DNA from 4 places in the Uliginosibacterium sp. sgz301328 genome. Region 1 is predicted to be linked to each of the others. Evidence: predicted binding sites of a transcription regulator. Region 1 holds the regulator's gene; each other region holds the start of a gene.
What was found. The regulator FliA, encoded in region 1, starts transcription of late flagellar genes. The targets are predictions, from matches to a motif close to CTAAAGTTNNNNNNNNNNNNGCCGNTA.
Positions count from the first base shown of each region.

Region 2: flgM (flagellar biosynthesis anti-sigma factor FlgM) is a predicted target of FliA. The motif match lies at 4,713-4,739, and genes of this name have one in related genera.
Region 3: ACDA63_RS15685 (AP2 domain-containing protein) is a predicted target of FliA. The motif match lies at 3,847-3,873, and genes of this name have one in related genera.
Region 4: motA (flagellar motor stator protein MotA) is a predicted target of FliA. The motif match lies at 2,384-2,410, and genes of this name have one in related genera.

Region 1 is NZ_JBGVSA010000006.1:66,045-73,384, forward strand. It holds gene flhF (flagellar biosynthesis protein FlhF) at 1-435, shown strand, start outside; gene ACDA63_RS06220 (MinD/ParA family protein) at 432-1,178, shown strand; gene ACDA63_RS06225 (RNA polymerase sigma factor FliA) at 1,317-2,078, shown strand; gene ACDA63_RS06230 (flagellar motor protein) at 2,138-2,902, shown strand; gene putP (sodium/proline symporter PutP) at 3,050-4,582, shown strand; gene smc (chromosome segregation protein SMC) at 4,708-7,340, shown strand, end outside.
Region 2 is NZ_JBGVSA010000003.1:185,181-192,520, reverse strand. It holds gene ACDA63_RS03635 (glycosyltransferase) at 1-188, opposite strand, end outside; gene ACDA63_RS03630 (DUF4212 domain-containing protein) at 311-580, shown strand; gene ACDA63_RS03625 (sigma-54-dependent transcriptional regulator) at 589-1,983, opposite strand; gene ACDA63_RS03620 (PAS domain-containing sensor histidine kinase) at 1,980-3,518, opposite strand; gene ACDA63_RS03615 (PP0621 family protein) at 3,515-3,769, opposite strand; gene ACDA63_RS03610 (flagella synthesis protein FlgN) at 3,848-4,321, opposite strand; gene flgM (flagellar biosynthesis anti-sigma factor FlgM) at 4,321-4,638, opposite strand; gene ACDA63_RS03600 (asparaginase) at 4,801-5,775, shown strand; gene ACDA63_RS03595 (DUF2127 domain-containing protein) at 5,826-6,278, opposite strand; gene flgA (flagellar basal body P-ring formation chaperone FlgA) at 6,349-7,032, opposite strand; gene flgB (flagellar basal body rod protein FlgB) at 7,338-7,340, shown strand, end outside.
Region 3 is NZ_JBGVSA010000022.1:27,590-34,929, forward strand. It holds gene wecB (non-hydrolyzing UDP-N-acetylglucosamine 2-epimerase) at 1-704, opposite strand, end outside; gene ACDA63_RS15675 (ThiF family adenylyltransferase) at 941-1,711, opposite strand; gene gltS (sodium/glutamate symporter) at 1,946-3,163, shown strand; gene ACDA63_RS15685 (AP2 domain-containing protein) at 3,249-3,737, opposite strand; gene ACDA63_RS15690 (protein kinase) at 3,901-5,268, opposite strand; gene grpE (nucleotide exchange factor GrpE) at 5,488-6,060, shown strand; gene dnaK (molecular chaperone DnaK) at 6,218-7,340, shown strand, end outside.
Region 4 is NZ_JBGVSA010000001.1:219,197-226,536, forward strand. It holds gene pflA (pyruvate formate-lyase-activating protein) at 1-455, shown strand, start outside; gene motB (flagellar motor protein MotB) at 513-1,475, opposite strand; gene motA (flagellar motor stator protein MotA) at 1,481-2,338, opposite strand; gene flhC (flagellar transcriptional regulator FlhC) at 2,529-3,080, opposite strand; gene flhD (flagellar transcriptional regulator FlhD) at 3,091-3,408, opposite strand; gene ACDA63_RS01005 (diguanylate cyclase) at 3,737-5,722, opposite strand; gene ACDA63_RS01010 (NUDIX hydrolase) at 5,883-6,425, shown strand; gene ACDA63_RS01015 (HNH endonuclease) at 6,681-7,286, shown strand; gene ACDA63_RS01020 (hypothetical protein) at 7,311-7,340, opposite strand, start outside.

The DNA.
Region 1 (7,340 bases):
CGCGGCAAGCACATGGTGCTGATCGATACCATCGGCATGGGTCAGCGCGACAAGATGGTCATGGAACAAGCCGCGATGCTGGCCTCCGCCGGCAACGTGCGCCGCCTGTTGTGCCTGAACGCCACCGTGCGTGGCGACACGCTCGACGAGATCATCCGCGCCTACGACGCGCCCAATCTTGCAGGCTGCATCATCACCAAGCTGGATGAGGCGGCCACCATTGCGCCGGCCATCGATGCCGCCGTGCGCAACGAACTGGGCGTGTTCTATGTCTCCACCGGCCAGCGCGTGCCGGAAGACCTGCACCTGCCCAACCGCAGTTACGTGATTCACCGCGCCCTGCGCGAAGTGCCCGCCAGGTCGGCACACAAGCTGGATGTTGCCGAGGCCGGACTGATCATGTCTGCGCCCGCATCGCCGGTGCCACGCGCATGATGGCCGGATACGATCAGGCCGCCGGCCTGCGGCGCATGTTCGGCGGCCAGGGGCGCTCGCTGGCGGTGCTGACCTGCGGTGCAGGGGCCGCCCGTTGGCTGGCCGCACAGTTGCGCGCGCGCGCCGGGGCAGGGCAACGCTTGCTGGTACTGGAAGAATGCAGCGCCTTCGGCAATCTGGCCGACCACCTTGGGACGGCGCCGCGCTTCGATCTGCAGCAAGTGATCGAGGGCCACGTGCCGCTGGCGCAAGCCTTGGTCCGCGACGACGCGCTCATGCTGCTGCCGGTGGCGCGCGCGGCCCGCCTGGTGGGGCGCGAACGGGTGCTCGGCCGGCGCGTGGTCGACGCCCTGCGCACGCTGCAGTTCGAAGCCGACGAAACCATCGTGCACGCCGATACAACGGCGACCTCATCCCTGCTGCGCGCGGCCGGCGTCTGCCTGCTGGTGGCCGAAGCGCGCGTCGAATCGATCACTGCCGCCTACGCGGCGCTAAAGAAACTGAAGGGAATTGCCGATATCGGCAGTATGGCGCTCACCTTGAGCGGGCAGACGACATTTGAATCGCGCGAACTGGCGGCCAATTTCCAGGCCCTGGCGTGGCGTCAGTTGGGCATCGAGGTGCGCTGCGTCGATCACCTCGGTCAGGCGCTGCCGTCGAGCCCCGGCGGCTTTGTCGAGCGCCTTCGCGATCTGGCCTGCGGATTGGCGGCGAGCCCGGCCACGAGTGCCGCGTGTGCATGATTGGCGTGAATACTCCGCGCTTATCCGCGCAATGCAAGGACAACGCTCCCCGCACAATGCAGGCATGGGAGCACGAATCAGCCGTGTTGCTCCATTCTCCTGCTGCTTGTGATTGGCCCTGGCCAACGAGAGACAACGATGTATAACGCCGCCGGAACACTGGATCGGGATCAGCTCATTACGCGCTACGCGCCGCTGGTCAAACGGATCGCCTATCACCTGATGGCCAAACTGCCTGCCAGCGTGCAGGTCGAGGACATCATCCAGAACGGCATGTTGGGCCTGCTCGACGCGGTCGGCCGCTATGAAGAGGGCCTGGGCGCGCAGTTCGAGACCTACGCCGTGCAGCGCATCCGCGGCGCCATGCTCGATGGTCTGCGCGAGAACGACTGGCTGCCGCGCAGCCTGCGACGCGAAATGCGCCGCATCGAAACCGCCATCCACACGCTGGAACAGCAGAACGGCCGCCAGCCGACCGAACGCGAACTGGCGCAGTCGCTCGGCATGGAACTGGCCGATTACCAGAAGATGCTGCAGGAGGCGCGCGGCTACCAGCTCGTCTATTTCGAGGATTTCGGCGACGAGGATGACGAAGACTTCCTCGAACGCCACATCGTGGGCGAGAGCAACGATCCGCTGGACCTGCTCGAAGACCACAACATGCGCACGGTGCTCATCCAGGCCATCGAAGACCTGCCGGAGCGCGAAAAGACGGTAATGGGCCTGTACTACGAGGAAGACCTCAACCTGCGCGAGATCGGCGAGGTGCTGGGAGTGTCGGAATCGCGCGTGTGCCAACTGCATAGCCAGGCCATCGCTCGCCTGCGCTCGCGTATCACCACCGGCCGCGACGCGGGGCCGGGCAGCGGCAAACGCGGCAAGCGGGCGAAGGTGGCATAGGCCCACCGCGCCGCGCGCCGGTGTGGCCCGCAGCAAACTTGGAAGGGATGCACGGATAAATGGATTTCGTCAGTCTGGCCGGCCTGTTACTGGGCGTCGCCGCCATCGTGTTGGGGCACATGTTCGAAGGCGGGCATCTGTCGTCGTTGGTTCAACCGACGGCGTTCTTCATCGTCATCGGCGGCACCGTCGGCGCGGTGATGCTGCAGAGCCCGTGGCACACCTTCCGCCAGGGCGTTGGCATGGCCGGCTGGGTGTTCAGCCCGCCAGCGCCGCCGTCCGACGGGCTTATCTCCGAAATCGTCAGCTGGAGCTCCACCGCCCGCAAGGAAGGGCTGCTGGCACTCGAAAACAAGATCAGCAATCTGGCCGATCCATTCATGCGCAAGGGCCTGCAATTGCTGGTGGACGGCGTCGAGCCCGAACGCCTGCGCGAAGTGATGGACGTCGAAATCGGCGCCTGGGAACATGAAATGAAGCAGGCGGCCAAGATCTGGGACGCCGCTGGCGGCTATGCGCCCACCATCGGCATCATCGGCGCGGTGATGGGCTTGATCCACGTGATGGAAAACCTCTCCGACCCGAGCAAGCTCGGCGCCGGCATCGCGGTGGCCTTCGTCGCCACCATCTATGGCGTGGGCAGCGCCAACCTGATCTTCCTGCCGGTCGGCAAGAAACTGTCCGCGAGCATTGCCCGCCTGGTATCGACGCGCGAGATGGTGCTCGATGGCCTGGTCGGCATCGCCCACGGCGACAATCCGCGCATCATCGAAAGCCGTCTGCAGGGCTACCTCAGTCAGTCGGCGCGGCGCGGCCAGCGCTGATTCATCGTGGTGAGCCGGGCGCGACATGCCGCCCGGATGTCTGCATCGCATTTGCGATAGGTCTCAAGTGATGATTGACGGATTTGGCATAGTCGCCCGTCCAAGAATCTGACAGGCCACCTCCGAGTGGCCGAATCGAGACTACGCATGCTTTCGACGACTGCCAGTACGCCGCTTACCGTCACTTTCCTGTTCTACATATTGGGCATGGTCGCGATTGGCCTGATTGCCTATCGCTACACCAGCAACCTTTCGGATTACATCCTGGGCGGGCGACGCCTGGGCGCCTTCGTGGTGGCGCTGTCGGCCGGTGCGTCGGACATGAGCGGCTGGCTGCTCATGGGCCTGCCGGGCGCGGTGTTCCTGCATGGCGTGTCCGAGTCGTGGATCGCCATCGGGCTGACCATCGGCGCCTGGTGCAACTGGAAGTGGGTGGCGGGGCGCCTGCGCGTCTACACCGAACGGGCTAACAATTCGCTGACCCTGCCGGACTATTTCACCTACCGGTTCGAGGACAAGAGCCGCCTGCTGCGTGTGCTCTCGGCCGTCATCATCCTGCTGTTCTTCGCCGTGTACTGCGCCTCCGGCGTGGTGGCGGGCGCCCGTCTTTTCGAGAGCACCTTTGGCATTCCCTACGCCACGGCGATGTGGGTAGGCGCGCTGGCGACGATCCTCTACACGCTGATCGGCGGCTTCCTGGCGGTGAGCTGGACCGATACGGTCCAGGCCAGCCTGATGATCGGTGCGCTGGTCGTGACGCCCCTGGTGGTGATCTTCCTGTCGGGCGGATTGGTCGAGAGCACGGCCATCATCCATCGGCTGGACCCGTCGTTCTTCGACATGGGCAAGGGCGGTTCGGTCGTAGGCGTCGTGTCGCTGCTGGCCTGGGGCTTGGGTTATTTTGGCCAGCCGCACATCCTCGCGCGCTTCATGTCGGCTTCGAGCTACAAGGCGATCGCGCCGGCTCGCCGTATCAGCATGACCTGGATGGTGCTGTGCCTGGCGGGCGCCGTGGCCGTCGGCTTCTTCGGTATCGCGTACTTCGCCGAGCATCCCGAACTGGCCGGGCCGGTCGCGCAGCAACCGGAACGCGTCTTCATCCTGCTGTCGCAGTTGCTGTTCAATCCGTGGATCGCCGGCGTGCTGCTGTCGGCGATCCTGGCCGCCATCATGAGTACGCTGAGCTGCCAGTTGCTGGTGTGCTCCAGCGCGCTGACCGAGGATTTCTACAAGGCCTTCCTGCGCCGCAACGCGGGCCAGGCCGAACTGGTGTGGGTGGGGCGCATTACGGTGCTGCTGGTGTCGTTGCTGGCCATCGCGCTGGCGCGCAATCCGGAAAACTCTGTGCTGGAACTGGTTTCCTACGCCTGGGGCGGCTTTGGCGCGGCGTTCGGCCCGGTGGTGGTGATCTCGCTGCTGTGGCGCCGCATGACGCGCAACGGCGCGCTGGCCGGCATGCTGGTGGGGGCCCTGACCGTGGTTGTGTGGAAGCAGGGCAGCATCTTTGGCGTACAGATCGTCCCGGCCGCATGGCAGGCGCTCTACGAAATCCTCCCCGGCGCGCTGCTGGGCGCGGTGGCCATTTTTGTCGTCAGTCTGCTGGATCGCGCGCCGTCGCGCGACGTTCTGGCGACTTTCGATGCGGTGGACGCTGAAATCGACGCATATCGCCGCAGTTGAACGGCGTTTGGCGGAGCAGGCGTCGTCCTGCCCGCCAGTCTTTGCCCTGAAGGCCGACGGGGGGTGGCACCGGGTGATATCATTCGCGGCGAAAAAACAGCCGACTTCCCGACCCGCTCCCGAACGTGCGCCTGTCCAAGCTTAAACTCGCCGGCTTCAAGTCCTTCGTCGATCCGACCACCATCCTGGCACCCGGCCAGTTGGTGGGCATCGTGGGGCCCAATGGCTGCGGCAAATCGAACGTGATCGATGCCGTGCGCTGGGTGCTGGGCGAATCGCGCGCCTCGGCGCTGCGTGGCGAGTCGATGCAGGACGTCATCTTCAACGGTTCGACCACCCGCAAGCCTGTGCAGCGGGCCAGCGTCGAGCTGATTTTCGACAACGCCGAAGGGCGCGCTGCCGGCCAGTGGTCGCAGTACGCCGAAATCGCCGTCAAGCGCGTGGTCGACCGGGCCGGCGGCTCGGACTACTTCATCAACAACGTCCGCGTACGCCGCAAGGACGTCATCGACCTGTTCCTCGGCACCGGCCTGGGGCCGCGTGCCTACGCGATCATCGAGCAAGGCATGATCTCGCGCGTCATCGAGGCGCGGCCCGAAGACGTGCGGGCCTTCCTCGAAGAAGCCGCCGGCATCACCAAGTACAAGGAACGCCGCCGCGAGACCGAAGGCCGTCTGGCCGACGCGCGCGACAACCTGGCGCGTATCGAAGACATCCGCGCCGAACTCGGCAGCCAGATCGAAAAGCTCGCCGCGCAGGCCGAAGTGGCGCGTACCTACAAGGAACTGGCCGATTCGCTCAACGAACGCCAGCGCCTGCTGTGGGTGTTCAAGCGCGAAAGCGCGGCGACCGAAAAAGCCCGCAACGCCGAAGGTATCGCCACCTGTGGTACGACGCTCGAGGCCGAAACCGAGCGTCTGCGCATTCTTGAAGACCAACTGCTGGTCGCGCGCGAGCGGCACACGCGGCTCTCTGACGTGGTCGGCGTGGCGCAAGGCGATCTCTACGCCATCACAGCCGAAGTCTCGCGCATCGAAAACGAACTCAAGAGCCTGCGCGATACGCGTTCGCGCCTGTCGCAGCGTATCGATCAGCTCACCATGTCCGAAGCCCAGTGGCGCGAACGCTCCACGCAGCTGGCGGCGGAGCGCGAACGTTGGGCGGAACTGCGCGAAGTCGCCACGGTGCGGCTGGAGCAGGCGCAGGACGAGCTGGCCATCGCGCAGGAAGCCTTGCCCGAAGTCGAGGACACCTACCGTCGCGCGCAGGAAGAGCAGGATCGCCTGCGCCGCGAACTGGCCCAGGCCGAGCAGCAGATGCGCGTGGACGACACGCGTCGTCAGGCCAGTCTGCGAGCCATCGAAGCACTGACTGCCCGTCGCCAGCGGCTCGAAGCCGATCTGGCACAACTGCCGGCGGCCGATCCGGGCGACGCCGAGGCGATCGAACTGGCGGTGGAAACGCTGGCGGGCCAACTGGAAGACGCCGAAGCCGAACAGACCGCCCAGCAAGGCGTGCACATCCAGTCCCAAGGCGCGTTGCGCGCTGCGCAGGAAGCAGAACGTCGCGCTGCCCGTGCAGTCACCGAAAAGCGCGCCCGACTCGACGCGCTCGAAGCGCTGCAGGCCAAATTGCGCGACGCTGGCGACATGGGCACCTGGTTGCGCGAAGCCGGGCTGTCGGAGCTGCAACCGCTGTGGCAGCACATTACCGTCGATGCCGGCTGGGAGCTTGCGCTCGAAGCCGTCCTGCGCGAACGGCTGGCCGCGCGCGGGCCGCTTGCCCGCATGCCGGAATCCATCCACGGCAAGTCCGTACCGTCGACTGTCGTGCTGACGCGTGAAGGCGCACCAGCGCCGGCGCAGCGTCCGACATTTGCCGGTACGCCGCTCGCGTCACGCCTGCGCTGCGCGAACGCCGCCGCCGCGGGCATCCTCGAACACTGGCTGGCCGGCGCCTACGCGGTCGACAGCATCCAGCCCTGGATCGACAGCGCGGCGCAGCTACCCGACGACGTCGTGCTGGTGGCGCAGAGCGGCGCCATCCTGAGTAGCCGAGAGCTGACCTTGTTCGCGCCGGATGCGCGCACGCACGGGGCGCTGGAACGCCAGCGCGAAATCGAATCGCTGAGTGCCGAACTCGCCACGCTCGAAGAAGAGCAGGCCGCCTGCGCGGAGCGCGCGACAGAGGCCGAAGAGGCGCTCGCCGCAGCGACCAATGCGCTGACGACGGTACGCACGCGCATCGGCCAGTTGCAGCAGCAGGTGCACGCCGCGCAGCTCGAAGTCGTCCGCATGCAGCAGGAGAAGGCCCGTTTCGAAGAGCGCCGCGCGCAATTGCGCCGCGAGGCCGACGAAATCGCCTTTGCCGAAGAGACCGAGAATACTCACTTGCTGGAAGCCGAGGCCGGCCGCGAACTGCACCAGCAACGCGCCGATGAGTTCGCCGAACGCTTGCATGCCGCGCAGCAGACGGTGGCGCAGGGCGAGCAGGCCCAGCGAGCCCAGCGCGAGCACGTACAGACCTTCCAGCGCGCCGTGCAGGAAGCCGAGTTCTCATTGCGCGAATGCGCTGGCAAGCTCGACGACATCAGCCGCAACGACTCGCTGACCGCAGAGCAGATCTCGCGTGGCGAAGTCGAACTCGCCCAGCTCATCGCGGAGCGCGACGGGCTGGACGAAGACACCCTGCAAGTGAGCCTGTCGACCGCCCTCGATCTGCGCGAGGCGCGCGAAGCTGCGCTGGCCGCGCGGCGCGA
Region 2 (7,340 bases), on a different contig from region 1:
GGGTCCATCGGCAGGTAGCGCGATTCGATGCGAATGACGTCGTCGTGATCGTCCTCGGCGGGGTAGGCCGGAGCGAGCAGGGAGGTCCTGACGCCCTGTGCGTGGAGTTCGGCCCTGAAGGTTTCGATGGAGGTCGAAACGCCGTTGATGCGCGGAAAAAAGACGTCCGAGATCATCAGCACGTGCATGGAAGGCGCCCGGGAGGAGATGAATTCCGCCGACTGTAGCGAGCGCCCATGACTGCCATGTTGCAGTGCCCATGAGGGAAAGCCTGCCTTGCCGGCCATGCCCGCCCACCTACCATGCCGGCATGCACACGACCTTGTACTGGATGCGCACGCGGCGCCTCACCATCACCCTGCTGGTGCTTTGGTTTGCCGCGACGTTTACCGTCAGCTTCTTTGCGCGCAGCCTGAACGCGTGGACCTTCCTGGGCTTTCCACTTGGCTTCTACATGAGCGCGCAGGGCGTGCTGATCATCTATCTCATCATCGTGTGGGGCTACGCGCATCGCATGGATGCGCTGGATGACGAAGCCCTCGAAGCCGAATCCGCAGCCGACCGTTCAACGCACTCCTGACCGGGTGATCACTGTTCGCGCTCGTCCTTGTCGCCCTTGAGCCCCAGGCGCTCCATGCGGTAGCGCAACGAGCGGAACGTCACGCCGAGCTGCCGCGCGGCTGCCGTCCGGTTGCCTTCCGTGCGGCCCAGCGCATCGACGATCGCCTGGCGTTCCACGCGATCCAGGTAGTCCTGCAATGCACCGCCCGGTGCGGGGGCCTCGGTGCCCACGCTCTCCTCGTGCGGCGGGTCCAGGCGCAGATCGTCCGCATCGATGCGCGGCCCCGTTGCCAGCGCCAGCGCACGTTCGAGAATGTTCTCCAGCTCGCGCACATTGCCAGGAAAGCCGTAGTGCTCCAGCGCACGCAGCGCTGAAGGCGTCAGCACCGGCGCCTCGAGCCCGGCATCGCGGGCCAGGCGCTGCAGGATCGAGTGCGCCAGCAGCGGCACGTCTTCACGTCGCTCGCGCAATGACGGCATGGGAAGCTCGATCACATTGAGGCGATAGAACAGATCCTGCCGGAAGCGGTTCTGTTCAACGCGCTCGCGCAGGTTCTGGTGCGTGGCGCTGATGATGCGCACGTCGACGGGTTGCTCCTGTGTCTCGCCGATGCGCCGGACGCGGCGCTCCTGGATGACCCGCAGCAACTTCACCTGCATGGCCAGCGGCAGGTCGGCGACCTCGTCGAGAAACAGCGTGCCGCCGTTGGCGGCCTGGAAGAAACCGTCGCGATCCGATTCGGCGCCGGTGAAAGCCCCTTTGCGATAGCCGAAGAACTCCGACTCCATGAGGTTTTCGGGAATCGCACCGCAGTTGACCGCCACGAAAGGCTTGTCAGAACGAGGCCCGAGCACGTGGATCATGCGAGCCGCGCGTTCCTTGCCGCTGCCGGACTCACCCGACACATACACAGGGGCCTGGCTGCGCGCGAGCCGTTCGACCATGCTGCGCACCTGCTGCATGGCGGCCGACTCGCCGATCATCTGTTGCGTGTCGGGCGGCGCCTCGGTTTCCGCGAGGGGAACGTCCAGCGCCGATTTGACCAACGCTCGCAACTGTTCCAGCGATACGGGCTTGGACAGATAGTCGAACGCGCCGGCCTTGAGCGCGGCCACCGCGTTGTCGGTGCTGCCGTGCGCAGTGATGACGGCCACCGGCAAGTCCATGCCGTGCGTGGCAATGTGGCGCACTACCTGCAGGCCGTCGCCATCCGGCAGGCGCATGTCGGTCAAGCACAGCCGGTAGCTTTTCTGCGACAGCAACTCCATCGCTTCGCCGACCGACCCCGCCGTGTCGGCCCCCAGGCCCATGCGCGAGAGCGAAAGTTCGATCAACTCGCGGATGTCATCCTCATCATCGATGACCAGGATGTCTGCCCCGCGGCTGCGGGTGCGGCGGTCGGTGTCGGGTTGTGTCGTCATGCGGCACTCCTGGCGGTGATCCGGAAGAGCGCGCCGATGGTGCTGTCCATCAGGCGCAGATGCGCGTCATTGGCCTCGGCCAGTTCGCGGGCGATATACAGGCCGAGCCCCGTCCCCTTGGGGTCGGAGGTGAAAAATGGTTCAAAGACCTTGTTGCGGTCGGCCGCAGGCACGCCCGGGCCGTCGTCCTGCACCTGGATCGCGATGGCGCCGTCGGCGGCGAAGGCTTCGAGCCGCACCGAATCGGCGTTGCCGCGGCAGTGCCGCAGCGCGTTGCTGACCAGATTGGTCAGGATCTGGTGCAGGTGCACGCGATCGAAGCTCACGCGCAGGGCCGGCTCGCACTCCAGTCGCACACACGCACTGGCTTGCGGCGTGTGCAGTTCCAGCTCATCGACGAACGTGCGCAGGAAGACAGCCAGCTCCAGCGACTCGGTCGTGATGTGATCGCGCCGGCCCAGTTCCAGGACGTCCTTGACCATGCGCTCGATGCGCGCCGCGTTGTCCTGCACGATCCGCAGCAGTCGCAGTTGCAGGTCACCCCGTTTCTCTTCCGCCAGCAGATCCGACGCGTGCGTGATGGACGACAGCGGGTTGCGGATCTCATGCGCGATGTTCGCGGTCAGCCGCCCCAGCGCCGCCAGCTTGATCTGCTGTGCCTGTGCCTGGATGCGATCGAGGTCTTCGAGGTATAGCACGCGGTCGCCGCCGGCTTCTGCCACGCGCAGGCGCAGCGTGCGGCAACTGGCGGGCGAACGGAACGTGGCGCGCTCCAGGCCCTGGTCGTGGCGTGCGGCCAGGTCGGCCAGAATCGGCGAAAAATCCACCAGCAGCGAGCCAGGACGCATGTCGCGGCCGAGCAGGTCGATTGCGCTCGGATTGCGTTGGCGGATCGCACCTTCGCCGTCGATCACCACCACCCCGTCCTGCATGTCTTCGATGATGCGGGCATTCACGCGCATCTGCCGTTCGAGATCCAATCCACGGCGCAGCGCGAGCTCTTCATTGGCCAGGGCGCGGCGGGCCAGCATGCGCGAGAGCAGGGCGACGGCGAAAAAACCCACGCAACTCATGCCCACGCGGGTGAAGTCGGTGATTTGTCCCAGACCGATCAGCACGCGCACCAACTGCTCGAACAGCACCGCGATCGTCGCCAGTGCGGCAAAGCCCAGCACCATGCGGCCCTCGCTGACGAGTCCGGCCGCGGCCACGGTGACCATCATCAGATACGGAATGCCCGTGCGCGCGCCGCCCGACAGGAACATCAGCAGCGTCAGCACGAAGATGTCGGCGGCCACCTGCAGCGCGAGCATCACATTGCTGGCCTGGCGCTCGGCCGGCAGCGCGATGAACGCCACCGCCAGCAGCCAGTAGACGGCGACCAATGCGAAGAAGACGTGCGGCGAGATCTCGCCGAGGGCGAAGATGCTGCCGAAGATGGCGAACGCGCTGGCGAGGACGACGCGGTAGAGGTTGAAGTAGCGGATCGAAACCGACCGCGACGACTCCTGCGGCAGCGCGTCGGCCGGGATCATGAGTGCGAGGCCGGACCCAGGCGTGCGTGTTCCTGCGAACAATAGAAGTGCGATGCCACGGTCGTGCCTTCGCTCTGCGGCACCAGCACACCGCAATGGGCGCAGGGCAGCATGGTTTCGATGCGTGAGGCAGGTTGCTGCGTGGGCGAGGACGACTCGGTCGGTCGGGTTTTCTTTTTGTCGCTCACCAGCAGCTTGCGCCAGTAATAGATGGCGGCCAGCAGGAGCAGGAACAGAAGGATCTTTTGCATGCCGAAATTCGGGTGTCCGAAGCGGCAGAAGTGTAGCGCGGTGGTCGCACCAGCGTCACGTTCGTCCGACGAACTGCGCTAGAAGCTCCCAAAGTGGCGGGAGCCGGGCCGGGTGCGGGCATGCCCGTCCGGGCCATAGACCGTCGGCTGGTCCGACGCCGACATCAGGATCGCCAGGGCCTGGTGGTTGCTCTTGAGCCGCTCGGTGATGCGGATCCCGTTGTCGGCATTCAGCGTCTGGGCCGTTTCGGCCACGGTGACGAAATCGTCCCAGGCGGCGTGTGACGACTCGCCGAGCAAGGTTTCGATGCCTTGCCGGTTGTTCGGCAGGCCTGCCTGCGCCAGCAAGGCGGCGCGGGCAGCGGAAAACTGCTGCAACTGGCGTGCGATCTGCGTCTTGCGCTCGGCCAGCGCGAACAGCGGCTCGACATCGGGCTGGCCGAGCACGTCACGCTCCTGTTCGAGCACCGTGAGAAAATCGCGCATCTGCGCCGTCTCGGCTGCCACCAGCGAACCGAGTCGTGCGCGCAGCATCGCCAGGTCTGCGCTCATCAGGCCGAACGGGGCTGTGCCGCCAGCATCTGGCGCACGCTTTCGATCAGGCCGTCGGCGACCTTTTCGGAGTCGACCGAGAAACGGCCTTCCGAAATGGCTTGCTTGATTTCGCTGACGCGCGCGCTGTCCACCTCGGGCGTCTGGCCGATGGTCGCTTCGATCTTGGCAAGATTGCCGGACAGCGACGACAACTGCACGGTCGTGCCGGCGCTCGCGGCAGGCGCCGGCGCCGCGGCTTCGCGCCCTGCGCGCGCCTTGCCGCTGCTCTCGCTGCTGGTGGTTCCCGTCGTCTTGACGGAGTTATCGATTTTCACGTCGATTCCCTTCTTGTATGTTCGGGCGTAAGCCCGCCCGATATGGTCAGCCATTCCCGGCTGCACAGCTCCTGTAACGGCCGACCGATACAAAACTTTAGAATTCTTCCGACTTGACGCGCTTCGCAATCTCGTGTGCGCGTCCCGCGACCGGACAACCGAATGCCCACACTCCACGTACTCTACACCGGCGGCACCATCGGCAGTGCCGGCCAGCCCCTGCAGCCCATGGCAGGGGAGGACTTCTCCCGTCTGCTCGATGGCGTGCCCGGTTTTGCAGGCGGTCGCCTGGATGGCGGCGAACTGACCTGGACCCTGAGCTGCCTCGAACCGCCACTCGACAGCGCGGACATGGCGCCACCCGACTGGCTGCGCATCGCGCGTGCCACGCTGGAACGCAGCGCGGGCTGCGACGGCGTGGTCGTCCTGCATGGGACCGACACGCTGGCGTGGACGGCTGCCGCATTGTCGTTCCTTCTTGCCGGCATACCAACGCCGGTCGTGCTGACTGGTTCCCAGCGCCCGCTGGCCGCACCCGGCACCGACGCGATCGACAACCTCAGACTCGCCCTGCGCGATGCCGCCAGCGGCCTGCCGGGCGTCCGGGTGGCTTTCGGTGGGCGGGTCTTGCCGGCGGTCGGCGTGCTCAAGATCGATGCGGCGGCGGATGTAGCGTTCGATGCGCCACGAGGGAGTCTGTCATCCGTGGGCGATTGGGCGGATTCGAATCCCGCCGAACGGCTGGCGCGGATCGATCCTTCGGTGCGCGTCGCTTGTCTGCATCTGTACCCCGGTATCGAGCCCGCAACGCTCGACGCCGTACTGGCGCAGCCGGTTGCAGGGCTGGTACTGGCTGCCTACGGCGCGGGTAACGCGCCGAGTGCCCCGGCATTTCTCGCCTCGCTCCGCAAGGCACATGCGCGTGGCGTGACCATCGTTGTCGTGACGCAGGCTTTGCGTGGCGTCGTCCGCTTGGGCGAATACCAGACCGGGGCCGGGCTGGAGGCCGCCGGTGCGGTCAGTGGCGGCGGGATGTCGCCAGTGGCGGCCTGCGCCAAGCTGTGGGTGTTGCGCGCCCAGGGTTATTCGCAAGCCGACACTGAAGCACTCATGCAGCGCAGCCTGGTGGGTGAATGACCGCGCTGGCGCTTAGACGTCGCGCTGGCGCTTAGACGTCGCGCTGGCGCTTAGACGTCGCGCTCGCGCCAGAGCCGGCGCGACAGGTAGATCACGATGAGGATGTTCACCGCCAGCACACTGCCGCGAATCCAGCTTGCGTGGCGGCTCAGCTCATAGATTTCCACCGGAATGAAGGCGCCGGCGCTGAGGACGGCAAACCATTCGGCCCAGCGCCGCGCGAACCATAAGCCGTAGGCCTCGACGAAACGCATGACCGAGTACATCGCCGCGAGCAGCGCCAGCAGCCACAGGTTACCGCTCGATGCACGCGCGGCAGCGTCGATGAAAATGCGCGGGTAGTGGCTGGCCGGGTTGAGATGCGAATGGCGGACGAGGTTTTCCGCCACGGTCTGCAGGTCGGCATGGATCAGCGTCAGCAGACCGAAGCCGGCCGCCAGCACGATGGCGCCCTTGGCGGCCTCGAACAGCGCAATCAGGCGCAGCGTCGGCGAAGACTTCATGGCATGGGCGAACGGATGACTGGCTTCGCACGATAGCAAATGTGGTGGGCGCAGTCGTGGTGCGCGCCCACTATTCCACTGACACGACCACCACGCCGGGCTCACGCGCGATGCCGTTGAGCACGCGATTGCTCGCCAGCTTGACACGCACCACCTGTCCGCGTGCGGCGGTGTTCAAGGCGCGGCCTTCATTGACGACCGAAAATCCTTCGCCCTGAGTGACGATCTTCACCGTCTGCCCGGCCTGTATCGCGGCATCGGTCTTCAAGTAAACCGCGCGCAAGGTCTGCTTGTCCGAGAGCGCCTGCCGTACCGACTGACCCACCGCCTGGTCGACGCGCGTGATCACATCATTGGGCTGCGCCGTAATCTCGCCCCGCACCACGGCCATGTCTTCCGCCGTCAGCACCTGTCCGCCCGACACCGGGCGCGCCATCACCACGTAGGCTCCATCGATCTGCACGCGTGTCGGCACATAGAGGGACGCGTTCGTCCCCTGCGTGCAGCGCACGCCGACCGTCACCGTCTTCCATATGCGCGCGCCGGGCGGCAAAAAGGCCTCCCATACCGTGCACGATTGCGTGGCCGCGCTTTCCACGATGCGGCCGACGTCCACCGACACGCTGCCCTGCACATCGGCCGTCTGGCGGATCACGAACTGTTCGACCGTGCGCCGGATGGCGTCTGTCCCCGTCGTTTGTGCCAGCACAGCCGATGGCAACAGCAGGGCGGCAAGCAGCAGGCGAGGGAACATGGCGGGGAACTCCGGTCTGGCAATGACCGCATTGAACCGTATCGCACGCGCGAGGCATCGCCCGAGCAAAGGCGGTTTGGCGGCTCTTTCTTCGCTTTGCGCGAAGCGCCGGGCCGGCAAGGATTGCCGGCGGCTTGCCGCTCGCATGCCGTACCGATCCCTCTTTAGCCGCCTTTTTTGCCGTCTTATCGGCCGAATGAGGTCGCGGGCGCATCGCTACGATGCTGGCACGGAAGCTGCACTACGTCCGCCGCAAGGTTGCGATGTGCGACATGGGTGGGCGACGAGCCTGGGGAGAGATGAACATG
Region 3 (7,340 bases), on a different contig from region 1:
TTGAGGTGCACCGGAAACAGCACCGGCAGTTCGGGATGCGCGCGCGCGATATCGGCGATGGCGTGGCAGATCTGCTCCACTTCATTGCCCCAGTTCTCGCGCCGATGGACCGTCACCAGCAGATGGCCGCGCCCTTGCATGGTGCGGCGGATGCCATGGTGGGCAATGCTCCATTGCTGCGCATCGACCACCGTGTTGCCGCTCAGAGCGATCTGATCCGAGCGGATGGCCTCGCTCAACAAAGCCTGACGAGCGCGTTCGGTGGGCGCGAAGTGAAAGCGCGCCACACGGCCGATCATCTGGCGCAAGCCTTCTTCGGGGAAAGGACGATCCGGGTTATAGGTACGCAGTCCCGCTTCGATATGAGCGACCGGCACGCGGTGATAGAAGCCGACGAGTGCGCCGAGGAATGCGCTTTCAGTGTCGCCTTGCACGATGACGAGTGACCATTGTCGGCTCGTCATGACGGCTTCGAGCTGCTCACGGCACCCCAGGCTGAATTCGGACAGGCTGGAGCCGCGACGGGTCAGTGAAATATCCGGAATGATGTCGAAGCACGCCAGGATCTGGTCGGCCATGTCGCCATGCTGGCCGGTGTGCAGCCACTGGACGCGAGCCCACGATTGGGCGCACAGGGCATGGTAGAGCGGCGCGAGCTTAACGATTTCCGGGCGCGTGCCGCAGATGATGAGAATGTCTTGCATAGCCGTGACTCCCTTTTTCCGTTCCGCCCAAAACGAGGCCGGATACGGCTGACAAATTCATTAAATTTGCCAATTATTCTTACACGGCTATTCATTGCGCTTTGTAAGTCAAACGTTAATTTCTGACCATATTCAAACCTTTACAACGTAAATTCACGATGCCTGACGTATTTGTAAGTAAATCTCCGAATGTTCTTTATCAAATTCGATAAAATTATTACGAGAATTAATTCAGATTATTCTTGCTGTGCAGCCGAACGTCCCTCGCCGCACACCGGGCACGAAGGATCTCGGCCGTATCGCACAGTCCGCATCTCCCCTCCCAGCCCATCCACCAGCAGGAGTCGCCCCACCAGCGGCGAACCGAATCCGGCGATGACCTTGAGCGCTTCGGCCGCCTGCATGCTGCCGACGATGCCGGTCAGCGGCGCAAAAACCCCCATGACAGCGCAGCGCACCTCTTCAACGTCGTCCGCTTCCGGAAAAAGGCAGTGGTAGCAGGGATTGTCGGGCGAGCGTGGATCAAATACCGACAACTGCCCGGCAAAGCGGATGGCCGCCCCCGACACCAGCGGCGTGCGATGCGCAACGCAGGCCCGGTTGATGGCGTGCCGCGTGGCAAAGTTGTCCGAGCAATCGAGCACGACCGAGGCCTGTGCGACCTGCTCATCCAGTTCGTCGCCCTGCAGGCGATGCGCCAGCGTCGTGATGCGTGTCTCGCCGTTCAGGCGCAATAGCGTGTCGCGGCCCGAATCGACCTTCGGCCGGCCGACCGACGCCTCGGTATGCAGGATCTGGCGTTGCAGGTTGGTCAGGTCGACGGTGTCACCATCGCACAGCACGATCTCCCCTACGCCGGCGCTGGCCAGATACATTGCGGCCGGCGAGCCAAGGCCTCCCGCCCCCACCACCAGTGCGCGAGCGGCAAGCAAAGCGGACTGCCCGTCGACGTCGATTTCGGGCAGCAGGATATGGCGGGAATACCGCAGCAACTGATCGTCGTTCATACGCGGGCGGTTCGACTCGGGAAAAGACTTGGAGCGTAGCGCATCGCGGGCCCGTGCTGCACACCCGCGCCGCGCCTGGACACAAAGACAGGCGCACCAGGAACGATATGAATCAAGGCGCCGGCGCGCTCCGGCCCCTACCATGCACGGCCCGCCAGGGCGGGCGCAGCAGCGCCGGCACTGACCTTCCACCCGCGGCCATCCTGCCTGGCCGCCGCACTCCATCCCCCGATCATGACTCTACAGCTCGATATTTTCCCATCCCTGTTCGTCGCGACCGCGGTCCTGCTGCTTGGCCGCGGGCTGATCGCGTGCATCGCACCCTTACGCACCTACAACATTCCCGAGCCCGTCGTGGGCGGACTCGTGGCGGCATTCGCGGTGACCGTCCTGCGTGCCATGGGCATCGAAGTCAGCTTCAACACCGCGCTCCAGACGCCGCTGATGCTCATGTTCTTCTGCACCGTGGGGCTGGCCGCCAACATCAAGATGGTGTTGTCGGGCGGCCGCATGTTGTTGCGCTTCCTGCTGATCGTGGCGGCCTTCCTGGTCGTGCAGAACGTGCTCGGCATCGGCGTGGCGCTGGCACTGGACGTGAATCCGCTGCTCGGCCTGCTGGGCGGCTCGATCACGATGTCCGGCGGCCACGGCACGGGCACCGCGTGGGCGGATGTCTTCGCGCGGCAATACCAGCTCTCCGGCGCACTGGAAGTCGCCATGGCCTGCGCCACCTTCGGCCTGGTGCTGGGCGGACTGATCGGCGGCCCGGTCGCGCACTACCTGATCGACCGCCTGCCTGCGGCGAAGCGCGACGCCACGGCGGGCGAGCAAGGCGCGGAGCCGGACAACGCCTTCGAGAAGCCCGAAAAACTGCTCCTCATCACCACCAAGCTGCTGGTGGAAAAGCTCTTCCTGCTGGCTGGCGCCATGTCGATCGGCTTCGTGCTTGAAAAGCTCACCAGCGGCACGGCGTGGTCGCTGCCGACCTTTGTGTGGGTGATGTTCAGCGGTGTGCTGGTGGGCAATGTCGTTGCCCACACGCCGTTCTATGACATGGAAGAACGCGCGCTTTCGGTGATCGGCAATACCTGCCTGTCGCTCTTCCTCGCCATGGCGCTCATGTCGCTCAAGCTGTGGCAGCTCATCGATCTGGCGCTGCCGATTCTCGCCATGCTGATCGTGCAGACGATCGCGATGGCACTGTGGGCTGTATTCGTGACCTATCGCTTCATGGGGCGCAACTACGAAGCCGTGGTGCTGGCCGCCGGCCATTGCGGGTTCGGGCTCGGCGCCACGCCGACGGCCATCGCCAACATGCAGACCGTCACCAACCGTTTCGGCCCCGCGCACCTGGCTTTCATTCTCGTGCCGGTGGTGGGCGCGTTTTTCATCGACCTGGCCAATTCAGTCGTGCTGAAGGGCTTTTTGAGCCTGCCGTTGTTTGCGCACTGAAAACGTCCCGCCAGCGCAGATAGCAACGAAAAAAGCGCCGTGAGGGCATGCCCTCCGGCGCTGTGCTTTTGCAGTCCGTCGCAGATCAGGCGGCCAGCTTGCGGCTGTCGATCGAACGCGAGCGGCGCGGCTTGCGGCGCACGGCACCCGGATCGAACTCGCCTTCGAGCTTCTTGAGCGCGTCCTTGCGCGCCTTGAGCGCCTGCTTGAACGCACCTTCTTCGCCGTACTTCTTGACCGAGAACTTGACGCGCTTGCGACGACCGTCCGGCAGCGGCCACGAGGCCACCCAGAACCAGCGCTGCCGGTCTTCCGGCATGTCGCGGGTTTCCGACGCGCAGTAGCGGCACACGCCCACTACGCCTGAACGGTTGTTCTTCTTGACGATGTTCGAGTACTCGCGCATCGAAAACGGCGGGTACCTGGCGATGATTTCGTCGCGAAAATCCTTGGCCGCGTTGAAGGCGCGCGTCTTGCCGCCGAATACGCCGTCCGAAAAATGCTTGCGGTGAATCACTCCGCGCCGCTGGATCGTTACCAGCCAACCGTGTGTGCGGCTTAGTTCGTTATCCACACGGCTGATTCCATACACACTGCTCCGACTCACGTCTTCCTCCAACGCCTGACAGGTTGCGAGTGCCGACGCAGCATTTTTTCCAGGATGCCCTCGGCCCTATCAGGGTTTTCGGCGATCACTGTGCAAACTTTAGGGCTCACGTCGCAATGAAACAAAAATATTAGTTGTCGAGTAATTGCAGCTCGATGCCAGAGGTCGTGACATTGACTGCGCGCGTCGCGGGCTCCCCCTGCAACGCCAGTTGCCGTTCGCAATTGGACAGACGCCGCGCAACGGTCGTAATGAGCCGCGAACGGAAATGCGCGAGGCACTCCTCCGACGCCAGGATCAAGGCCGCGGGCTGGATCTCGAGGTAGCGGACCGGCGTCAGGCTGATCACTGAAACGTGCTGCAGATGATCCTGCTCGTCCAGGTAGGCCGACTCGCCAAAACACTCGCCGGCCCGGATCACCCCTGCCTTATGGCCGCCGATCGACAGCTCCAGTTCCCCTTCGAGCACGATGCCGAAGCGCTGATCGGTGCTCCCTTCGCGGATGATCTGCGTCAAAGGTTCGACGACTCGCCAGGTCGAGAAGCGGACGACCTCCCAGATTTCGATGTCATCGAACTCCGTGAAGAACGGCAGCCGGCGTATCTGACCGAAACGCGTGCTGTCCGGCACGAGGTCTTTTTCGTCGTAGATCTTGTAGCGGACCGCGGACAGGTCCTTCGCAAACTCGGCGCCGTTCTTGTAGCGCGAGTAGAGATCCTTCTCCAGCGACTTGCGGATTACCACGTCCATCTGCTCGGGGACCAGCGGATTGAGCTGGCTGGCCGAGGGCGGATCGGTGTTGATGATCTTGTAGACCAGTTGTGCCGGATTCTTGGCACGGAACGGCAAGCGGCCCGTGAGCAGATGGAAGAGCACCACGCCCAGCGAATACAGATCGGTCTTCTGGTTGAGCGGATAGCTCTTGATCTGTTCGGGCGACATATAGGCCGGCGAGCCCACGCCCATGATGAAGGTCGAGTCCTGGTCGCTCTTCTTGTTGATGTTCAGCGCCAACCCAAAGTCCGTGATCTTCACGTTGTCGTCGTCATCGATCAGGATGTTGGCTGGCTTGATGTCGCGGTGGACGATGCCCTGGCGGTAGGCGTAGTCCAGCGCCATGCAGCATTTGAAGATGATGCTCACCGTCCGGTGGATCGGCAGCATCCGCTCGAAGCTGCAATATTCCTCGAGCGACTTGCCCGGGAAGTACTCCATGACGATGTAGGCCTCTTCCTGCTCGATGACGGCCTCGAAGATCTTGATGATGTTGGGGTGGTCCAGCTTGTTGGCCACCGCCTCTTCGGCCCGCAGCAGCTTGAGTAGCCGGCGATTCCACTTGGCCTCGTCGCGCCCCCGGTCCTTGAAGGACACATGCTTGAGGGCAACCGGCTGCGGGTAATAGGGATTCTCGGCCAGATAGACGACCGCCGTCGCCCCGCGGCCCACTTCGCGGATGATCCTGTACTTGCCGATGCGCTCCGGAATGGAAGAGCCCATTGTCCCTATTCTGCCCGCCTGCTACCGATTTGAAGAATAGCGCCGAGCCCGGCGCACCGCGTATCTTACCGATTTCGAGAATAAGTCTGACAAAAACCAGCCTGCAGGACCAACGGCCTCCGTCCGCATCGGCGTGACGAAAAAAAGAGGGCCAATGCTCTTGAAACAGCGCGGGACGCCCCCATTAAGGCTGTTGAATCTTATCAGGGAGCCTTTTTCATGCAGGACAAACAAGACTCGCTCGCGCCCCAGGAACTGACCGACGGCGCTTCGCCGGCTACGGACGCGACGCCCGCCACGGCTGACGCCGTCGGCAATGGCCCCGACATCATCCCCAGCCTGCAGGAACAACTGCGTCAGCTGGAACTGAAGGCATCCGAACACTACGACGCTTGGCTGCGCGCCAAGGCCGAGACGGAAAACATGCGCCGCCGCGCGCAGGAAGACGTCACCAAGGCCGCCAAGTTCGCCATCGAAAAGTTCGCCAACGAACTCCTGTCGGTCAAGGACAGCCTCGAACAGACCCTGGCCGTCGATAACGCCACGCTCGAATCACTGCGCGATGGCGTGGAACTGACGCTGCGCAATCTTGCCCGCGCCTTCGAAAAGAGCGGCGTGGAAGAAGTAAACCCGGTCGGCGAGAAGTTCGACCCACACAAGCACCAAGCCATGAGCGCCGTGGAATCCGACCAGCCGGCCAACACCGTGCTGCAGGTCTTCCAGAAGGGCTACGCGCTGGAAGGCCGCATCCTGCGCCCGGCGCTGGTCTCTGTCGCCAAAAGCGGCCAGTAAGTCGCCGCCGCGCGCTTTTTTTCGCCCGATTTCGCGCGTTTTTCGCGGAAACGGCCCGCAAAGGGGTTGAAGTCGGGCGACACAGCCGCATTTAGAAAGCATCACGAAATTCTGGACGGACCCGGGATACGGGGCGTCGACAAAGGAGAAAACGAACATGGGCAAGATCATCGGGATTGACCTGGGCACCACCAATAGCTGCGTGGCCATCATGGAAGGCGGCCAGCCCAAGGTCATCGAAAACGCCGAAGGCGCGCGCACCACGCCATCCATCGTCGCGTACATGGAAGACGGCGAAGTGCTGGTCGGCGCACCGGCCAAGCGCCAGGCGGTCACCAACGCCAAGAACACCCTCTTCGCGGTCAAGCGCCTGATCGGCCGCCGCTTTGAAGAGAAAGAAGTGCAGAAGGACATCAGCCTGATGCCCTACTCCATCGTCAAGGCCGACAACGGCGACGCTTGGGTGGAAGTGCGCAACAAGAAGATGGCCCCGCCGCAGATTTCCGCCGACGTGCTGCGCAAAATGAAGAAGACCGCCGAAGACTACCTGGGTGAAGAAGTCACCGAGGCCGTCATCACCGTGCCGGCTTACTTCAACGACAGCCAGCGTCAGGCTACCAAGGATGCCGGCCGCATCGCCGGTCTTGAAGTCAAGCGCATCATCAACGAGCCGACGGCTGCGGCACTCGCATACGGCCTCGACAAGGGCGGCAAGAAGGACCAGAAGATCGCTGTATTCGACCTCGGCGGCGGTACCTTCGACATCTCGATCATCGAAATCGCCGACGTCGATGGCGACAAGCAGTTCGAAGTGCTGGCCACCAATGGCGACACCTTCCTGGGTGGCGAAGACTTCGACCAGCGCCTGATCGACTACATCGTCGAAGAATTCAAGAAGCAGAACGGCATCGACCTGTCCAAGGACGCGATCGCCCTGCAACGTATCAAGGCGTCGGCCGAACGCGCCAAGATCGAACTGTCCTCGTCGCAGCAGACCGAAGTGAACGAGCCGTACATCACCATGGCCAATGGCGTACCCGCCCACCTGACCATGAAGCTGACGCGCGCCAAGCTCGAGTCGCTGGTCGAAGAGCTGATCGAACGCACCATCGAGCCGTGCCGCAAGGCCATCAAGGACGCCGGCCTGAAGGTCTCGGACATCGACGACGTGATCCTCGTCGGCGGCCAGACCCGCATGCCGAAGGTGCAGGACAAGGTCAAGGAGTTCTTCGGCAAGGAACCGCGCCGCGACGTGAACCCGGACGAAGCCGTGGCCGTGG
Region 4 (7,340 bases), on a different contig from region 1:
GCGCGCGCGCGATGGGCATCCACACGGCGCTCGACACCAATGGCTTCCTGGGCAACAAGCTATCGGACGAAGAACTCGACCAGATTGATCTGTTCCTCCTCGACATCAAGAGTTGGGACCCGGAGACGCACATCCGCGCCACCGCCAAACCAGTCGAACCCGTGCTGGCTTTTGCGCGGCGACTGGCCGAACGCAAGCGTCCGATGTGGGTTCGCTTCGTGCTGGTGCCAGGCCTGACCGACGCCGACGACAACATCGAAGGCGTGGCGCGCTTTGCCGCATCGCTGGGCAATGTCGAACGCGCCGAGGTCCTGCCTTTCCATCAACTCGGCAAGTTCAAATGGGAACAACTGGGGATGGACTACCAACTGGCTGACACGCCAACGCCGACGCCTGAACAGGTATCGAAAGCGCGAGCGATCTTCCGCAAACACGGCTTGTTCTGTCCGGAATAAGCAGCCAGCAACGCCAAGCCCGGCCGCACAGCCGGGCTCCTGCCTCAGAAGGCCGGTTCAGCGACGTTCTGCGCCACCGGCCTTCGGTGCCGACGACAACTCAGCCGCCAGTTGTTCGGCGTCCGCCGTATCTGCCTCGACATCAACATCCTGCCCGCCCTGCATCAGCGCGTCCGCCGTGCGCGAGTTCATCACCAGGATGCTGATCCGGCGATTGATCGGGTTGAAGGGATCGTTCCGGTCGAGCGGAATGATCGACGACTGCCCTGTCACGCGCACGATCTTGCGTTCGTCCATTCCCCCCGCCACCAGTTCGCGCCGGCAGGCGTTGGCACGGTTGGCGGACAACTCCCAGTTGGAGAACCCTCGCTCGCCGCCCGCGTACTGTGCCGCGTCAGTGTGGCCAGAAACGGCGATCCGGTTGTCCACCTGGTTGAGCACCGCCGAGATAGCCCGCAGGATGACGCGCGCATACGGCTTGAGTTCGGCGCTCGCGCTGTCGAACATCGGCCGGTTCTGCTGATCGACGATCTGGATGCGCAGCCCTTCGCTGGTGATATCCAACAGCAATTGATTCTTGAACTGGCGAAGATCGGGGCTCGCTTCGATGACCGACTCAATGCGCGCCTTCAGATCCTGCAGTTTGGCGCGCTCGACCTTCTCTTCCTGCGGTGAAGGCTTGCTGCTTACCTGCACCTTGGTCAGCGTGCGCGCGTCGCGGTCGTTGCTGCGGGCGACCTCGCCTACCGATTTGGTCAGATCCTTGCCGCCGCCTTCGATCGGCGTCGTCGCGGCCCCCGAGCCCGGGCCGCCTTGCAGAGAAAGCTTAAGCGGATTCTGAAAGTAATCGGCGATGCCTTTGAGGTCACCCTTGGTCGTGGAGCCGAGCAGCCACATGAGCAGAAAGAAAGCCATCATCGCCGTCACGAAGTCGGCGTAAGCGATCTTCCACGCCGCGCCATGATGGGCACCGCCTTTCTTGACGATGCGTTTGACGACAATGGGCCGCTGATCATCCATGGCGGTCACTTGCCCTTGCGATTCTTGATCTCTTCTTCCAGCTCGCGGAAATTCGGCCGGTCATCCGAGGCGAGCACCTTGCGGCCGAACTCCACCGCGACCTGCGGCGCATAGCCGCTCATGCTGGCCAGCAGCACGGCTTTCATGCACTGATAGATCTTCCCGGACGCCTCGCATTTCTGTTCGAGCTGGTTGGCCACCGGTGCGACAAAACCGTACGAAAGCAGAATCCCGAGGAATGTACCGACGAGCGCGCCGCCGATCATCTTGCCCAATACCGCCGGCGGCTCGCCCACCGAGCTCATCACGTTCACAACCCCCATCACCGCCACGACGATACCGAACGCCGGTAAGGCATCCGCGATCTTGGTCACGGCGTGCGCCGGCGCGGCCGCTTCGTGATGATGCGTTTCGAGCTCCACGTCCATGAGGTTTTCGAGTTCGAACGCATTGAGGTTGCCACCGACCATCATGCGCAGATAGTCGGTCAGGAACTCCACCGCATGATGGTCGGCCAGGAATGCCGGGTACTTCGAAAAGATGGGGCTGGACTCGGGGTTCTCGATGTCATTCTCGATGGACATCAAGCCTTCCTTGCGGACCTTGGAAAGCAGCTCGAACAGCATCGCCAGCAGATCCACATACAGCGCCTTGTTGTACGGCGCGCCCTTGAGTACGCCCGGCAGCGCCTTGAACGTGGCCTTGACGATCTTCATCGGGTTGGCGGCGACGAAGCCACCGGTCATCAGGCCGACGATGGCGAGGTATTCAGTGGGCACCCACAGTACGGCCACATTGCCGTGGATCGCGTAGGTGCCGACGGAGGCGGCAAGAATCAATACATAGCCGACAAGCAAGACCATTTAAGTGCCTTTGGGGGACTGCTTTTAGTTGGTTTCCTGTATTGGTAACGGCGCACCCTGTTCGAACTTGAACGGCACGCCGAGGGGATGGCGACGACCGGCTTCCCGGCGCAATATGGCGGACTGCAAATGACGACGCCGGCTGGCGCCGGCGTCATTAGTGCGAGGAGTGCGAATCGGAGAGCGGAGGCTACATTGCGGCAGCGACGGCCTCTTCGCGTGCTGCGGCGCGCTTGCCCTTACCGGCGCGCGCCGGCATGTTGCAGAGTCCACAGACGTAGCCCTTGGTCGGGTCGTACGCGTGGGCGACAAACTGGCCCTGGCAGCAAGTGCAGGTCGCCAGTTGCAGCATCTTGGCGTCGAAGAAACGCACCAGCGTCCAGGCGCGGGTCAGGCTCATCACCTGATCGAGCCCCTGGTTTTCGGTGTGCTCCTTGTAGATGCGGAACGCCTTGAGCGTGGCATCCAGCCCGCTCAAACCGGTATTGCGCTGGATGAACCCGAGGAACGCCATGAACAACGAGGCGTGAACGTTCTGCTGCCACGGCATGAACCAATCGGTCGAAAACGGCAGCATGCCCTTGGGCGGCGATTCACCGCGGATTTCCTTGTACAGCTTGAGCAGGCGTTCGCGCGACAGGCCGGTTTCGGACTCCAGCATCTGCATGCGAGCGCCGAGTTCGATCATTTCCATCGCGCGCTGGGTTTCCTGCGCGTCCTGAATCAGACTCTTCATGCGCATGACGGGCTCCTCAGGCGACCTGCTCGACCGGACGACCCGCAGCCAGGATAGCGGCGTGAATGCGCGAGGCCGCGGAGTCGCGTTCGTGGTTGGCGAGCAGATTGACGAGCAGACCGTCGTCAAAGCGGAAGCGGCACAGCATCATGTCGGAACCTGCCATACGCAGGATCTGGCCCGGGGTCAGCCCTTCGATGATGTCAGCGACATCGGAGCCCACGCCCAGCTTCAGCATGGCGGACTCGCGACTGGTCTTGATCATTTGCTGCGCGAGCATCAGATACGCGAGATTCAGCTCCTTGATCTCGCTTTGAACGTCGGTGGCCTTCATTTCACACTACCTCTTTCGCACGGTCTCTGACGGTTTCGTCAGCAGGTGAGGCGAGTGTGCCGCCCGGGTCAGGCGGTACCAATCAGGCAAAATCGCTAAAAACAGTAGAAACAAAAAGAACATCGGATGTAGGAATTTATCCTACACGCAGCAATGAAACCCGCTACAGAACTGTTACCAGTTCCGTATCAGGAAAATTACTTCAATGAAATCAGCGATCTTCATTGTTATCGGCAGCGCGTCACAGAACTTTAGACTTTCGCGAACTATTTTTTCGAGTCTTCGCCAGCAACAAATTCCAGACCGCCGTTCGTCGTTTTTCTCAAATTCACGAATTATCGGCGTTCCCCGATTCTGTGACTTCCTGCAACTGCACGGAGGCTACACGATTGCGCCCCAGTTGCTTGGCGAGATAAAGGCCCTGATCCGCCCGCTTGATCAGCGCATCGGTATCGACAACACCTGCATTGCGCGCCGCAGCGCCTGCACTGATGGTGATGCGCAAGTGCAACATGCCCGCCACCACTTCGGCGCGCTCCACCGTTGAACGCACCCGCTCGGCGCAGCGCAAGGCGGCTTCGAGCGTCGTATCGGGGCACATCACCAGGAACTCGTCGCCGCCCGTACGAGCCACCACATCATGCGAACGCAGCCCCTGGCGGATGGCCGCCGAGACCTGGCGCAGGACGGAGTCGCCCACGTCGTGACCGTAGGTATCGTTGATCGACTTGAATTGATCGATATCGATCATCAGGCACGCCAGCGGCCTGCCGCTACGCGACGACGCCGACCACTCCTGCGTCAGGCGATCGGTAAAGAACCGCCGATTCGGAAAGCCGGTCAGCGAATCCATCAGCGCCACTTCCTGGAGGCGACGGTTGCTGACAGCCAGTTCGGCGGCAAAGTGGCGGATTTCCTCGCGATCGTGCTCGATCTCCTGGTGGAGCGAGGTCAGGCGGCACGCCGCCTTGAGCCGGGCCTGCAACAGACGTGGATTCACCGGCTTGCCCAGTACCGCGTCGGCCCCGGATTCGTAGGCTTCGATCAACAGGTCTTCACTGACGCTGTCGGTCAGCGCCACCACATAGATCGCCCGGCCGATGCGCGTCTTGCGCAAGGTCTTGACCAGTTCGACGCCGCTGACGTCCTGCAACTGCCAGGCCATGAGCATCATGTCGGGCTGGAAATCCAGCGCCAGTTCGGTCGCCGTATAGCCGTCGCGCGCCTCGGCCACGTCGTATCCGGCGTCGAGCAACGCGCGCCGCGCCGTAGTGCGAATATCGTCGTCGGCCTCGGCCACGAGTACGCGCAGCCGCTGAGTCTGGGCCTGGGCCGGCGCTTGCGGAGCGGCCGTCGGCACGGGATCGGCGGACACGATACGGTCGATACCCGTGTCCGGCTCACGAAGATAGTGCTCGAACGGCGGCAGGCGATCGGCCTGGACGTTGAGCAAAGCGCCCCACTCCAGCCATTCACGCGCGACGTCGTCGCACATCGCGGTCATGACTTCCTCGTCGAAGCCCAGGCGCGACCCTGCGGCCAGCACGCGGTGCAACACAGTTGAGCGGCCGGCGTCATCGACCAGACACGATTGCGCCATCAGTGTTGCCACCGACAACGACTGGATCAGCACGTGGTCGCGCGACCCTTCGGGCGCCGAGCCGGCGGTCCCGCTGGCGCAATGGTAGGCCGCCTCGGTGAATACGCGGGGCAAACCCCAATCCGCCAGCATCGCAGCGCCGAGTTCGGCGTGATTCATGGCGAACTCACGGCTTTCGAGTTCGAGCAGATTCACGGAGGCATCGCCCCGCACCGCCGCCAGCAATTGTGAGTATTCGCGCGGATAGAGCGTCGCCAGAGCCAGCTCCCCAACACGCGACAATAGCCCGAGGCAGTAGGTCTCGTCGGGCGCTGCGGCGCGCGTGCGCTGGCTCAACGCCTGCGCGGCGACTGCCCGCAGCAGGGACGCCGACCAAAAATGTCCATAGTCGAACTCGGAGCACGATCCGCTGCGGTAATTGGTCAGCAGCGAAAAGCCCAGCGCCATCGTACGAACGGCCGGCAGGCCGAGCACCGTCAGCGCGTCCTGGATCGACGCCACCGGGCGACGGTTGTAGCCGATCAAGCCGTTGGCCGCCTTGATGAGCCGACCGACGAATGCCGGATCGGTGCGGATGATGCGCGCCAGCTCAGCCATCGACACGTCGTCGTGCTGCATCACGCGCATGATCGCCAGTGCAACGCCCTTCGGCGATGGCAGATCGCCCGAGGCCTTGAGTTGTTCGAAGCGCGACAGATCAATGGGCGACGACATGGGACCGTGACGACGATTTCGTGTTCTTGTGTTTGTGGTCGGACGACCGTGGGAACACGGCCTTGTGAACCGTTTATCGGCGCGGCCGCGCCTGCCTTTAGCGATTCATGGCACACCAAAGGGCACGTTAGAATGCGGGTAATTGATCGGAAGGCTTCCCATGAAATTCTGCTCAGCCTGTGGCGCCGGCGTGGCGCTGCGGATTCCGGACGGCGATGCCCTGCCCCGTTTCGTGTGCGAGGCGTGCGGCACGATCCACTACCAGAACCCAAAGATGGTGGTTGGCGCGCTCGCCGTCTGGGAAGACCGCATACTCCTGTGCCGCCGCGCCATCGAACCACGTCATGGCCTGTGGACCCTGCCTGCAGGCTTCATGGAAAACGACGAAACCACAGGCCAGGCCGCCATTCGCGAGACCATGGAAGAGGCTTGCGCACGCATTGAACTGACCGAGCTGTACACGCTGGTGAACGTGCCCCACATCAGTCAGGTCCACATGCTCTACCGGGCTCGCCTGCTGGATGTCGACTTCGCACCGGGACCCGAATCCCTGGAAGTCGCCCTGATGCGCGAAGACGAAATCCCGTGGGACGAAATCGCCTTCCGTTCAATCGCCCTCACCCTGCGCCATTTCTTCGCCGATCGCCGCGAAGGTCACTTCCGCTTCCGTGTGGCGGACTTGCCTCCACCGCCCGCGGCCTGAAGGCCGCCGGGCCAGATTGTTTTCTGCAAATATGAATCTGGACTGCGCCCGCCGCCCGACGGCGGATGGGCCACAGGCGATTGAAAAAAAACACTATAGGAATATCCTTCGGAGGACAGCCGTTGTCTGACGACCTCCGAACGTATTCTGATTCGGCCAGGGGTGTCAGCGGGTGCGCATCTTGAGTCGCGTGCCCTCGATCACGGCCTCGCAACAGGATCAGGAACAGGTCTCTAAGGAGGAGCCTCTGACACCATGCGTACCGCCGCGGAGCCCCGACCCTCCTACGTGGAACGACGCCCGCTCATCCTGACGCTGGACATGCACGGCCAGCCCCACCGATGGGTGAATTGGCAGCATGCGTTGTTCTACTACTCCAAGAACCTGGTCGCCTGGGACGCGGGCGAACATCGCTTTACGTTCTACGGTGGCATGTCGCGCCTGACCGGCACGCGCTCGATGCTGACGGCCAACAGCATCATTGCCATCAAGGGCAAGGCGCTACCGGCGCGCAGCCTGATCCAGGTTCCGCCACTCTCCAACCGCGAACTGTTCCACCGCGACCGACACATCTGCGCCTACTGCGGGGACGAATACTCGGTGCAGAAGCTCACGCGAGACCACGTCGTCCCCGTCTCGCACGGCGGGCAGGACACCTGGATGAACGTGGTCACGGCATGCCGTCACTGCAACCAGCGCAAGGCCGGCCGCACGCCCGAACAGGCGCACATGTTGTTGCTGTACGCGCCCTACGTGCCGAACAAGGCCGAATATCTGATTCTGTCGAATCGCAACATCCTGGCCGATCAGATGGAATTTCTCGCTCGCCACCTGCCCACGCAGAGTCGTTGCCGCGCCTGAAGCCAAGCAAGCGCGGCGGGCGCATCAGTCAACGGTGAAAGCCTTGGTCGCCAC